One region of the Streptomyces sp. RKAG293 genome, then DNA from elsewhere that is predicted to be linked to it. Evidence: riboswitches for the same ligand, from Rfam matches in the RefSeq annotation. Region 1 holds a riboswitch; each other region holds the start of a gene.

Region 1 (3,265 bases):
CTGGGTGAGCAGCGCGGCCAGCGTGGGGCTGCCGGAGGCCTGGGCGAGCGTCTCGTGGAACCAGCCGTTCAGGGACGGCAGATCCGACAGCTGGCCCTGCTGGGAACGTTCCTGACCCAGCCGCACCAGCCCGCGCAACACCTTGAGGTGGGCGTCGGTGCGCCGCTGCGCGGCCCTGGCGGCCCCCAGCGGCTCCAGCAGGCCGCGGATCTCCAGCAGGTCGGCTGCCTCCTGCTCCGTCGGCTCGGCGACGGAGGCGCCCGCGTGCCGGCGGGTACGGACGAACCCCTCCGACTCCAGGGTCCGCAGCGCCTCGCGCACCGGGACCCGGGAGACCCCGTAACGCCTCGCCAGCAGCTCCTCGGTCAGCCGGCTGCCCGGCGGATAGAAACCGCCGACGATGTCGTCACGGATCGCGGTGCACACGACCTGTGCGGAGATACGACGCCCCGCGCCGTCCGTCCCGTTCACATCCGATTCCGCATCGCCGGTCTCCATTCTTTTCCCCGTATTCTTCGGCGACTCTATTCCAGCACAACCAGGATTCCGACCGCAGTCCAGAATTCATGGATTATTTTTGGACAGCACGAAGGCCCCGGCGGGGAGCCGGGGCCTTCGAGGGGGACGGGGGTGCTGGTCTCCGGTGGATCAGATGGAGACGCCGTGCGAGCGGAGGTACGCCACGGGGTCGATGTCCGAACCGTAGTCGGCCGTGGTGCGGGCCTCGAAGTGCACGTGCGGTCCGGTGACGTTGCCGGTCGCGCCGGACAGGCCGATCTGCTGGCCGGTGGTCACGGTCTCGCCGACCGACACGCTGAGCGAGGACATGTGGGCGCACAGCGTGTAGATGCCGTCGCTGTGCCGGATCACGACGTTGTTGCCGTACGCCGAGTCGAAGCCCGCGGTGACGACGGTGCCGGCGCCCACGGCGTGGACCGGGGTGCCGGTGGACGCGGTGAAGTCGACGCCGGTGTGGTAGCCGGAGGCCCACATGGAGCCGGGGACCTTGTAGCCGGTGCCGATGCCGCTGTCGACGGGCAGCACGAAGGAGTTGAGCTTCTTGCGCTCCTCCTCGGCACGGGCGGCGCGGGCCTCGGCGGCACGCTCGGCCTTGATCATCGCCTCGGCCGCGGCCTTCTTCTTGGCGGCTGCGGCGGCCTGGGCCACGCGCCTGGCCTCATCGGCCTTGCGCTTGGCCTCGGCGGCCACACGCTTGGTCTCGTCGGCCGCCTTGTGCTGGGCGGCGGCCTGGGCGGCGAGGGAGTTGGTGAGGCTGTCCGAGGCGTCGAGGGCGCGAGCGAACGACGTGTCCTCGATGGTGTTGGGAACGACGGCGCGTTCCGGGGTGGAGAGCGCGGTGGCCGCGGTGGCGCCGAAGGTGCCGGCCGCGGTCAGAACGGCGACGCCGGCCAGGGTGGTCCCGGTGCGGAGTGCGGCACGACGGGGACGGCGGTGCTTCCCGCTGGGCGCGGGCAGAACAGTGAACGCCATGGGTGCGGCGAGATCCTTTCCTTCCTTCTCGCCTACCGGGTTAGCTGACGGGTTCGGAGCAGGAAGGTCTCCTACGGGCTGCCTCGTGGTGAGGGCGGCCCGATTCACCCCAGGGACGTGGGTCCCCGGCTCCCCAGGCTCGCGCCAGACGGGGACTCGGCGATCACTGCCCGGTTGCCGCTGGACGCGGCGGATGGTGACGGACAGCAGAGCAGGACGCTAATCGGACCGTGTCGGTTACGGCAAACAGATCAGGTGATTTGTTGCGTTCGCCACAAGGGAGGTTTGCGGGCCGATAAAGATCGAAAAAGCCCGGAACCCCGGCGCCCCAAGGGGTGCGCCAGGGTTCCGCCGCCCATCGGCCGGCGCGCGGCCGAATCCGGTCAGCCGGCCGCGATGACCTTCACGGGGCCGAGTCCCAGCTCTGTGACGGGCCCCTCGATCGCCGAGGCGTCGCCCACGAGGACGACGACCATGCGGTCCAGCGGGAAGGCGCTGACCACCGCGGCGGTCGCCTCCACGGTGCCGGTCCGCGCCAGCCGCGCGTACATCTGGGCCTGGAAGTCGTCCGGCAGGAACTGCTCGACCTGGTCGGCGAGCGTGCCGGCGACGGCCGCGGCCGTCTCGTAGCGCAGCGGAGCCACTCCGACGAGGTTCTGCACGGCGACATCGCGCTCGTCGTCGGTCAGCCCCTCGGCCGCCAGGGTGCGGACGACCTGCCAGGCGTCGGCGAGCGCGGGTCCGGTGACCTCGGTGGCCACCGAGCCGCTGATGGCGAGCAGCGAGGCGCCCGTCCCCTCCGGGGTGGACAGCAGCACCTGGCCGAAGGCCCGCACGCCGTACGTGTAGCCCTTCTCCTCGCGCAGCACCCGGTCCAGCCGGGACGTCAGGGTGCCGCCCAGGCAGTACGTGCCGAGCACCTGGGCCGCCCAGACCGGGTCGTGCCGGTCGGAGCCGGTACGGCCGATCAGCAGCTGGGTCTGTACCGCGCCCGGCCGGTCCACGATCACCACGCGCGCGGTGTCGTCGGCGGTGATCTGCGGCAGCGGGCGGGGCTCCGCGGTCGAGCCGGTCCACTCGCCGAGCGTCTCGTCCAGCAGCGCGACCAGGTCGATGCCGGTCAGGTCACCGACGACGACGGCCGTGGTGGTGGCGGGGCGCACATGCGCGTCGTAGAACGCCCGGACGGCCGCGGCGTCGATCCTCGCCACCGTCTGCTCGGTGCCCTGGCGCGGGCGGGAGCAGCGCAGATCGGCGGGGAACAGCTCCGCGGAGAGCGCCATGGAGGCGCGGCGGGCCGGGTTGGCCAGCTCGTGCGGGATCTCGTCGAGCCGGTTGTTGACCAGCCGCTCGACCTCGCCGTCGGGGAACGCGGGGGCGCGCAGGGCGTCCGCGAGCAGCCCGAGGGCCTTGTCCAGCCGGGAGGCCGGGACCTCCAGCGAGACCCGGACGCCCGGGTGGTCGGCGTGCGCGTCGAGCGTGGCGCCGCAGCGCTCCAGCTCGGCGGCGAACTCCTCCGCGGTGAGCTTGTCGGTGCCCTCGGAGAACGCGCGGGCCATGATCGTGGCCACCCCGTCCAGGCCCTCGGGTTCGGCGTCCAGCGGCGCCGAGAGCAGCACCTCCACCGCCACGACCTGCTGGCCGGGGCGGTGGCTGGTGAGCACGGTCAGCCCGTTGCCGAGCGTCGACCGGTCGGGGGCCGGGAAGGCCCACGGCTTGGGGGCGCCCGGCTGCGGCTGGGGGTGGAACGTCATGGTCGCGGCGACGTCGGTCA
Region 2 (3,265 bases), 4.6 Mb from region 1:
GCTCGGCCAGGGGCTCGACCTGGACCTGACGGTCCATCTGCGGCTCTCCCCGGCGGCCCTGGCCCGGCGCACCCCGGACGAAGAGCACTGGACACTCCCCGCCTTCGGGCGGTACGCCGACGAGGTCCGTCCGGCGGAGGCCGCGGACGTCCTGGTGCACGCCGACGACCCCCGGCACCCGGCGTGGAGCGGACATCCCTTGCCGCCGGACCACGCGGACGGCTAGCGTCGCCCACCACCATGACCTTCGCGATCGCGCCGATGAGCGCCGAGCACATACCCGAGGCCGCCGCCCTGTACGACCGCTGGTCCGGACACTCCCGCAAGAGCCGGCCGCCGGGCGCCCCCACCGGTCAGGAACTGCTCGGAAGACTGCTCGCGGAACCGGACACCGAGGCCTACTTCGCCCGGGACAGCGGCGGCAGGCCCGCCGGCTATCTCGCGGCCTCCCCGCTCGACCTCGCCGAGGACACACCCGGCGCGCTCCGCAGTCACCCGCGCTCCGCGGTGGTCCGGCACGGCGGGCACGCACCCGCGCCGGGGCAGCGCGACAACGCCGCGCTGCTCGCCCTGTACGCCGAGGCGGCCGCCCGGCTCGTCGCCCAGCGGCGACTGGTCCACTACGTCGAACTGCCGGCGTCCGGGACCGCCGCGATGGACTGGTGCCAACTGGGCTTCGGCTTCGAGGAGATGTACGGGCTGATGGCGGTCAAGCCCCGCGGCCGGCAGCCGCGCGGGGTGGACGGGCTGAGCATCCGCCGGGCCGGCCCCGGCGATCTGCCGCAGATCGGCCGGATGGCCGCGGAGTCGGCCCGCTACCAGCGGGAGTCGGCCATGTTCCTGCCGCAGTCCGACGCCGCCCTCGCCGCGATGCGCACCCGCTACACCGACACGCTCTCCGACCCCCGCTGCGCGGCCTGGATCGCCGGCCGCGGCGGTGAGGAGATCGGCATGGTGCTGCTCGCCCCGTCCCCGGCCGGCCCGGTCACCCCGGACGGCTGCGTGGAGCTGGCCGAGGCGTACGTCGAGCCGTCCGCGCGGGGCGAGGGCGTCAGCCGGATTCTGCTCGCCACCGCGGCGGCCTGGGCGTACGACCACGAGTACCGGCACATCGGCGCCCGCTGGCACTCCGCTTCGCCGCTGGCGGCGGGGCACTGGCCCGCGGTGGGCTTCCGGGTCGCGGCCTACCGCCTCAGCCGCGTCCTCGACCCCCGGATCCGCCCGGGGCACGCCTCGGGGCAGTTCGCCGGGCAGGTCCAGGGGCGGGATCGGGCACCGCTCGGCACGTGACCGCGCTCACACCCGGCCCGCCGAGTGAGCGGGCTCACGCGTGTGATACGCAGAGCTGCCGCCTTCTCCACGGTGCGTTCCCGACATACGTCTTTTATTACGCCTTCAGTGTGTCGCTTCACTGAAAGTGAAGAAATCGCACACGTACAGAACGGGCGGAACGACTCAGGGTCACCGAAATGCGCGGGCGGCTCCGCACGTGATATGCGGCTCATGCCCGAATGTTGCCCTGTCGTCGGGAGTTCGCCTAGCTTCGCTCTCCTGCGGGTCAAATGCTCGCAGGATCCCACCGGGTGGAACGCCTAGTCCTGCCGCTGCCCGGTGCTTTGAACACCAAACTTCTACGGCAGGAGCGGGGGACCCAGGTAAGTGCCGTTCCCGAAGATCGGGAACGGCTTGGGGTGAAGTCGCAACAGGCCGCGCCGTCAATGGCGCATGCCGCGACCGGGCAGCTCCAGCCCGAACCCGACAGCTCACCTCGCCGGCGTAGGAGAGGAACTCCCCCATGCCCGCAAAGGGAAAGCACCGTATTGGCCGTATGAGCCGGCTCACCAGGATCTGCGTCGCGGCCGGCACCGGTGGCGCCGCGCTCGCGCTGCCGCTGGCGATGTCGTCGAACGCCTTCGCCGCTGACACGCACGTGACCGCCGCGAACGCCGCCGCCTCCGCCCCGGCGCACGCCGCCCCGGCCGCCAAGGCCGCTCCGGCGAAGACCGCCGACACGTACAAGGTGGTCGGCGGGGACAGCCTGTCGAAGATCGCCGACGTGCACCACGTCAACGGCGGCTGGCAGAAGCTGTACGCCGACAACAAGCAGACCGTCGGCGGCAACCCGGACCTGATCTTCCCGGGCCAGACCCTGGCCCTGGGCTCCAAGGCCGTGCCGTCGAACTCCGCCCCGTCCGCCGACCCGGCGCCGAAGGCGTCCCCGAAGGCGTCCACGGAGACGAAGACGGAGACGAAGAAGGCCCCGGCGAAGAAGGCCCCGGCCAAGAGCGAGTCGACCGCGAAGTCCTCGTCCTCCGCCGACAAGGCCCCCGCCGCCGCGAGCTCCTCCTCCGGCTACACCCTCCCGGTCTCGGGCGCCAGCATCGGCACCCCGTACCACCAGTCCGGTTCCAGCTGGTCCAGCGGTTACCACACCGGTGTGGACTTCGTCGTGTCGACCGGCACCACGGTGAAGGCGATCGCCGCCGGCACCGTCATCTCCGCGGGCGACGGCGGCGCGTACGGCAACCAGGTCGTCATCCAGCACAGCGACGGCAAGTACTCGCAGTACGCGCACCTGTCCTCGCTGTCCGTCTCGGCCGGCGAGACCGTCACCGAGGGCCAGCAGATCGGCCTGTCCGGCGCGACCGGCAACGTGACCGGCCCGCACCTGCACTTCGAGATCCGTACCGGTCCCGACTACGGCTCGGACATCGACCCGGTCGCGTACCTGAACGAGCACGGCGTGACCGTCTGACCCGTCCCGCGACGCCGCGCGTGAACGCGCGCGCCTCGTGAGACGCGCAGTGCCCGCCTGTCCTGGAACTGACCCGGGACGGGCGGGCACTTCCGCGTTCCGCCCCGGATCGGTACCCGTACCCGAACCGGTGCGCGGTCAGCCGGCGGGGTGGTTGTAGCCGAACACCCGCGCCCCGGTCTCGGACCGCGGTCGGTGGCTGGAGCCCTGTTCGAGCAGGACGTAGGTGCCGGGGCCGTGCCGCAGGTCGCCCTCGATGACCTCGCCCTCGGCCACGAAGTAGCCCTCGCCGACCGTCTCGTGCACATCGACGCCGGGCCACCGGGAGCCGGGTTCGAAGTCCACCACCCAGAAGGTGAACGGGGCCGGGCCGGGCAGTTCGCGCAGCAGGATGCCGGGGCCGATCTCGGTGGTGGGCACATCGTCGACGTGGAGGGCCAGCACACTTCCCGGTGTTCTCCGAGCCTGATCAGGTGCGTTCATCCGGTCAGCATCTCCCGACCTGCCCCG
Region 3 (3,265 bases), 1.2 Mb from region 1:
GTTTGCGGTGCGACGCCAAGGCAGACATTCCTTCCGTGGACCGCTTACCGGGTTAGCTGACGGGTTCGGGCGATGGAAGGCTGCCCTACGGTGCTCACGTCCGTTGTGCGGACGTTCGCCCCGATTCACCCCAAGTCCTGCGTGTGGGTCCCCGGTTCCGGCCTCGCGGTCGGATTCAGCGGAGGCAGCTCGCCGTCGGCACTGCGCCGGCTTGTGGAACGAGCTGCCTAGCGGGCCACCGTAGTCAACTTGAGTGACTCTTGGGAAGTTTCCATCAGAAGGTGAGCGAAATCGCTTCGTTACCTTACCTATTGTGACCGTCCGTCCGAATGGCGGGCCGACAGTCGGGCCCTGTCGGGCCGCCTGTCGATCCGCGACATTCGAGACGGTGAACTTCAGGACGGGCGAGAAGCTCCGTAAACCGGCATTTGGGTGATCGGTGCGATCTTGACGACCGTGCCGGTGTGCGGCGCGTGGATCATGTTGCCGTCCCCTATGTAGAGGCCGACATGACTGATGTCGTCGTAGAAGAAGATCAGGTCGCCGGGCCGCAGGTCCGACATCGAGACGCGCTCGCCGGCCTTCACCTGGTCCCAGGTGGTGCGCGGCAGGGTGACGCCGGCCGCCTTCCAGGCCGCCTGCGTCAGCCCTGAGCAGTCCCACGAGTCCATACCCGTCGCACCCCACCCGTACGGATCCCCGAGCTGAGCGCGGGCGAACGCGATGGCCTTCGCCGCCTTCGACGAGGTGGTGTTCGAACCCGAACCGCCGGTGCCCGTCCCGGCGCCGGTCTTCGCGGCCTCCTTGGCGGCGGCCTCCCGTGCGGCCTTCTCCTTGGCGGCGACCTCCGCGGCCAGCTTGCGAGCCTGCTCCTCCTTCTTGGCCACCAGCGCCTCCAGCCGGGCCTTCTCCTGCGCGGTGAGGGAGTTGAGGAGCGTCTGCGCCGCCGCGAGCTTCTGCCGGACGGCGGTCTTCTCCGTCTGCAGCTTGGTCTGCGCCGAGGTCAGCGCGCCGAGGCTCTTCACCGCCTCGGTGCGCTTCTGCGTCGTCGTGGCCTGCTGGGTGCGGAAGTTCTCGACCGCTTCCTTCTGGTTGCCGGTCATCCGCTTCATCTGGTGCGTCTGGTCGAAGAACTGCTGCGGATCGGCGGAGAGCAGGAACGTGCTCGTCCCCTCGACGCCGCCGCTGCGGTACTGGGCGGCCGCGTACTGGCCCAGGACGCGCCGCGCGTCGTTGAGCGACTCGGTCCGCTGTGCGACCTGGCTCAACAGCGCCTCGACCTTGGAGCTCTGCTGGTCGGCCTGCTCCTTCGCGCCGTTGTAGCGCTCGGTGGCGACCTCGGCGTCGTGGTTGAGCGCGTCGACCTTCGCCTGGACCTCTTCGATGGAGGGCGGCTGCGGCTGCGCGGGCGCCGCGCTCGCGGTCTCGCCCAGCAGGGTGACGGTGGCCAGTGCCGCCGCCGTGAATCCGACGGCCGCGCGGGGGCCGGTCGTGGTGAGCAGGCCGGCGCGTATGCCGGGGCGGGGTTTGCGGTGCGACGCCAAGGCGGGAAATCCTTCCGTAAACCGCTTACCGGGTTAGCTGTCGGGTTCGGGCTGTCGGAAGGTCGCCCTACGGTTCGTGCGGAACGTCCCCTGCGGAACATCCCGTGCGGACCGATTCACCCCAGTGATGCCAGTGGGTCCCCGGCTGCGGCCTCTCGGCCGCACTCAGCGGAGACGGTCCGTGACGGCGTGTTGCCGAGGTGGAGGACGGACCGCCTGGTCCGGCACGGTAGCCAACTCTCGTGTCCGGTGGGAAGACCGGTGTCCGATAGGCCCGAAACCATTTCGTGATCTGTGCTCGGTGGTCGGATCCGGTCGCGGAGAGTGACGAATCTTTCAGGCCCGGTCCACGTCCGGACGGACTCCGCCAAGCGGAGTGTGAGGTGTCAGTGGGGGCGCCTAGACTCGGGAAGCGATGAGCAGCCTCTTTGACGACAGCTTCCTGGCCGACCTCCAGGCCCCCGACCACGCGTCGGAATCCGTCCCGCCGCCCCCGGAGCACGGGTCCGCGCACCGGCCGGACGATGCCGCGGACGACCTCTTCGGCGGGCGCTTCAACGAGCCCCCGCACGGTGGCCGGGACGCGTACTACCGGGACGGGGCCGCCCGCCCCGTCGTCGACCCCGCGCAGCTCCTGGAGGGGCTGAACGAGCAGCAGCGCGCCGCCGTCGTGCACGCGGGCGGGCCGCTGCTCATCGTCGCGGGCGCCGGATCGGGCAAGACGCGGGTGCTGACGCACCGCATCGCCCATCTGCTGGGCACCCGCGGGGTGCACCCAGGCGAGATCCTCGCGATCACGTTCACCAACAAGGCCGCGGGCGAGATGAAGGAACGCGTCGGCGACCTCGTCGGCGCGCGCGCCAACGCGATGTGGGTCATGACGTTCCACAGCGCGTGCGTGCGGATCCTGCGCCGCGAGAGCAAGAAGCTCGGCTTCACCTCCAGCTTCTCGATCTACGACGCCGCCGACTCCAAGCGGCTCATGGCGCTCGTCTGCCGGGACCTGGACCTCGACCCCAAGCAGTTCCCGCCGAAGGCGTTCAGCGCGAAGGTCTCGAACCTCAAGAACGAGCTGATCGACGAGGAGGACTACGCCCGGCAGGCGGAGAACCCCTTCGAGAAGCACGTCGCCGAGGCGTACGCGCTCTACCAGGCGCGGCTGCGCGAGGCCAACGCCCTGGACTTCGACGACATCATCATGACCACGGTGCACCTGCTCCAGGCGTTCCCCGACGTCGCCGAGCACTACCGGCGCCGGTTCCGCCACGTCCTCGTGGACGAGTACCAGGACACCAACCACGCCCAGTACACGCTGGTGCGCGAGCTGGTCGGCACCGGCGACCACACGGCCGAGCTGTGCGTGGTGGGTGACGCGGACCAGAGCATCTACGCCTTCCGCGGTGCCACCATCCGCAACATCCTGCAGTTCGAAGAGGACTACCCGCAGGCGACGACGATCCTGCTGGAGCAGAACTACCGCTCCACGCAGACGATCCTCACGGCCGCCAACGCCGTCATCGAGCGCAACGCAGGCCGCCGCGCCAAGAACCTGTGGACCGACGCCGGCGACGGCCCGATCATCACGGGCTATGTCGCCGACCACGAGCACGACGAGGCGCAGTACATCGCCGAGGAGATCGACCGGCTGACGGACGCGGGTGACTCCCGCCCCGGTGACGTCGCCGTCTTCTACCGGACCAACGCCCAGTCGCGTGTCTTCG

What was found. A riboswitch is a leader RNA that binds a small molecule or an ion and turns the genes downstream of it on or off. The one in region 1 is predicted to bind cyclic di-AMP.
Positions count from the first base shown of each region.
Region 2: another riboswitch for cyclic di-AMP. It lies ahead of LNW72_RS08875 (LysM peptidoglycan-binding domain-containing M23 family metallopeptidase); the one in region 1 lies ahead of LNW72_RS29350 (M23 family metallopeptidase).
Region 3: another riboswitch for cyclic di-AMP. It lies ahead of LNW72_RS24440 (C40 family peptidase); the one in region 1 lies ahead of LNW72_RS29350 (M23 family metallopeptidase).

Region 1 is NZ_JAJOZB010000001.1:6,607,951-6,611,215, reverse strand. Features, by position in the region: gene LNW72_RS29355 (GntR family transcriptional regulator) at 1-498, opposite strand, end outside; gene LNW72_RS29350 (M23 family metallopeptidase) at 649-1,491, opposite strand; cyclic di-AMP (ydaO/yuaA leader) riboswitch at 1,506-1,663, opposite strand; gene LNW72_RS29345 (pitrilysin family protein) at 1,875-3,245, opposite strand; gene LNW72_RS29340 (pitrilysin family protein) at 3,263-3,265, opposite strand, start outside.
Region 2 is NZ_JAJOZB010000001.1:2,041,207-2,044,471, reverse strand. Features, by position in the region: gene LNW72_RS08885 (uridine kinase) at 1-226, shown strand, start outside; gene LNW72_RS08880 (GNAT family N-acetyltransferase) at 241-1,290, shown strand; cyclic di-AMP (ydaO/yuaA leader) riboswitch at 1,612-1,790, shown strand; gene LNW72_RS08875 (LysM peptidoglycan-binding domain-containing M23 family metallopeptidase) at 1,796-2,755, shown strand; gene LNW72_RS08870 (cupin domain-containing protein) at 2,894-3,199, opposite strand.
Region 3 is NZ_JAJOZB010000001.1:5,446,170-5,449,434, forward strand. Features, by position in the region: gene LNW72_RS24435 (NlpC/P60 family protein) at 1-28, opposite strand, end outside; cyclic di-AMP (ydaO/yuaA leader) riboswitch at 26-191, opposite strand; gene LNW72_RS24440 (C40 family peptidase) at 396-1,544, opposite strand; cyclic di-AMP (ydaO/yuaA leader) riboswitch at 1,551-1,725, opposite strand; gene pcrA (DNA helicase PcrA) at 1,960-3,265, shown strand, end outside.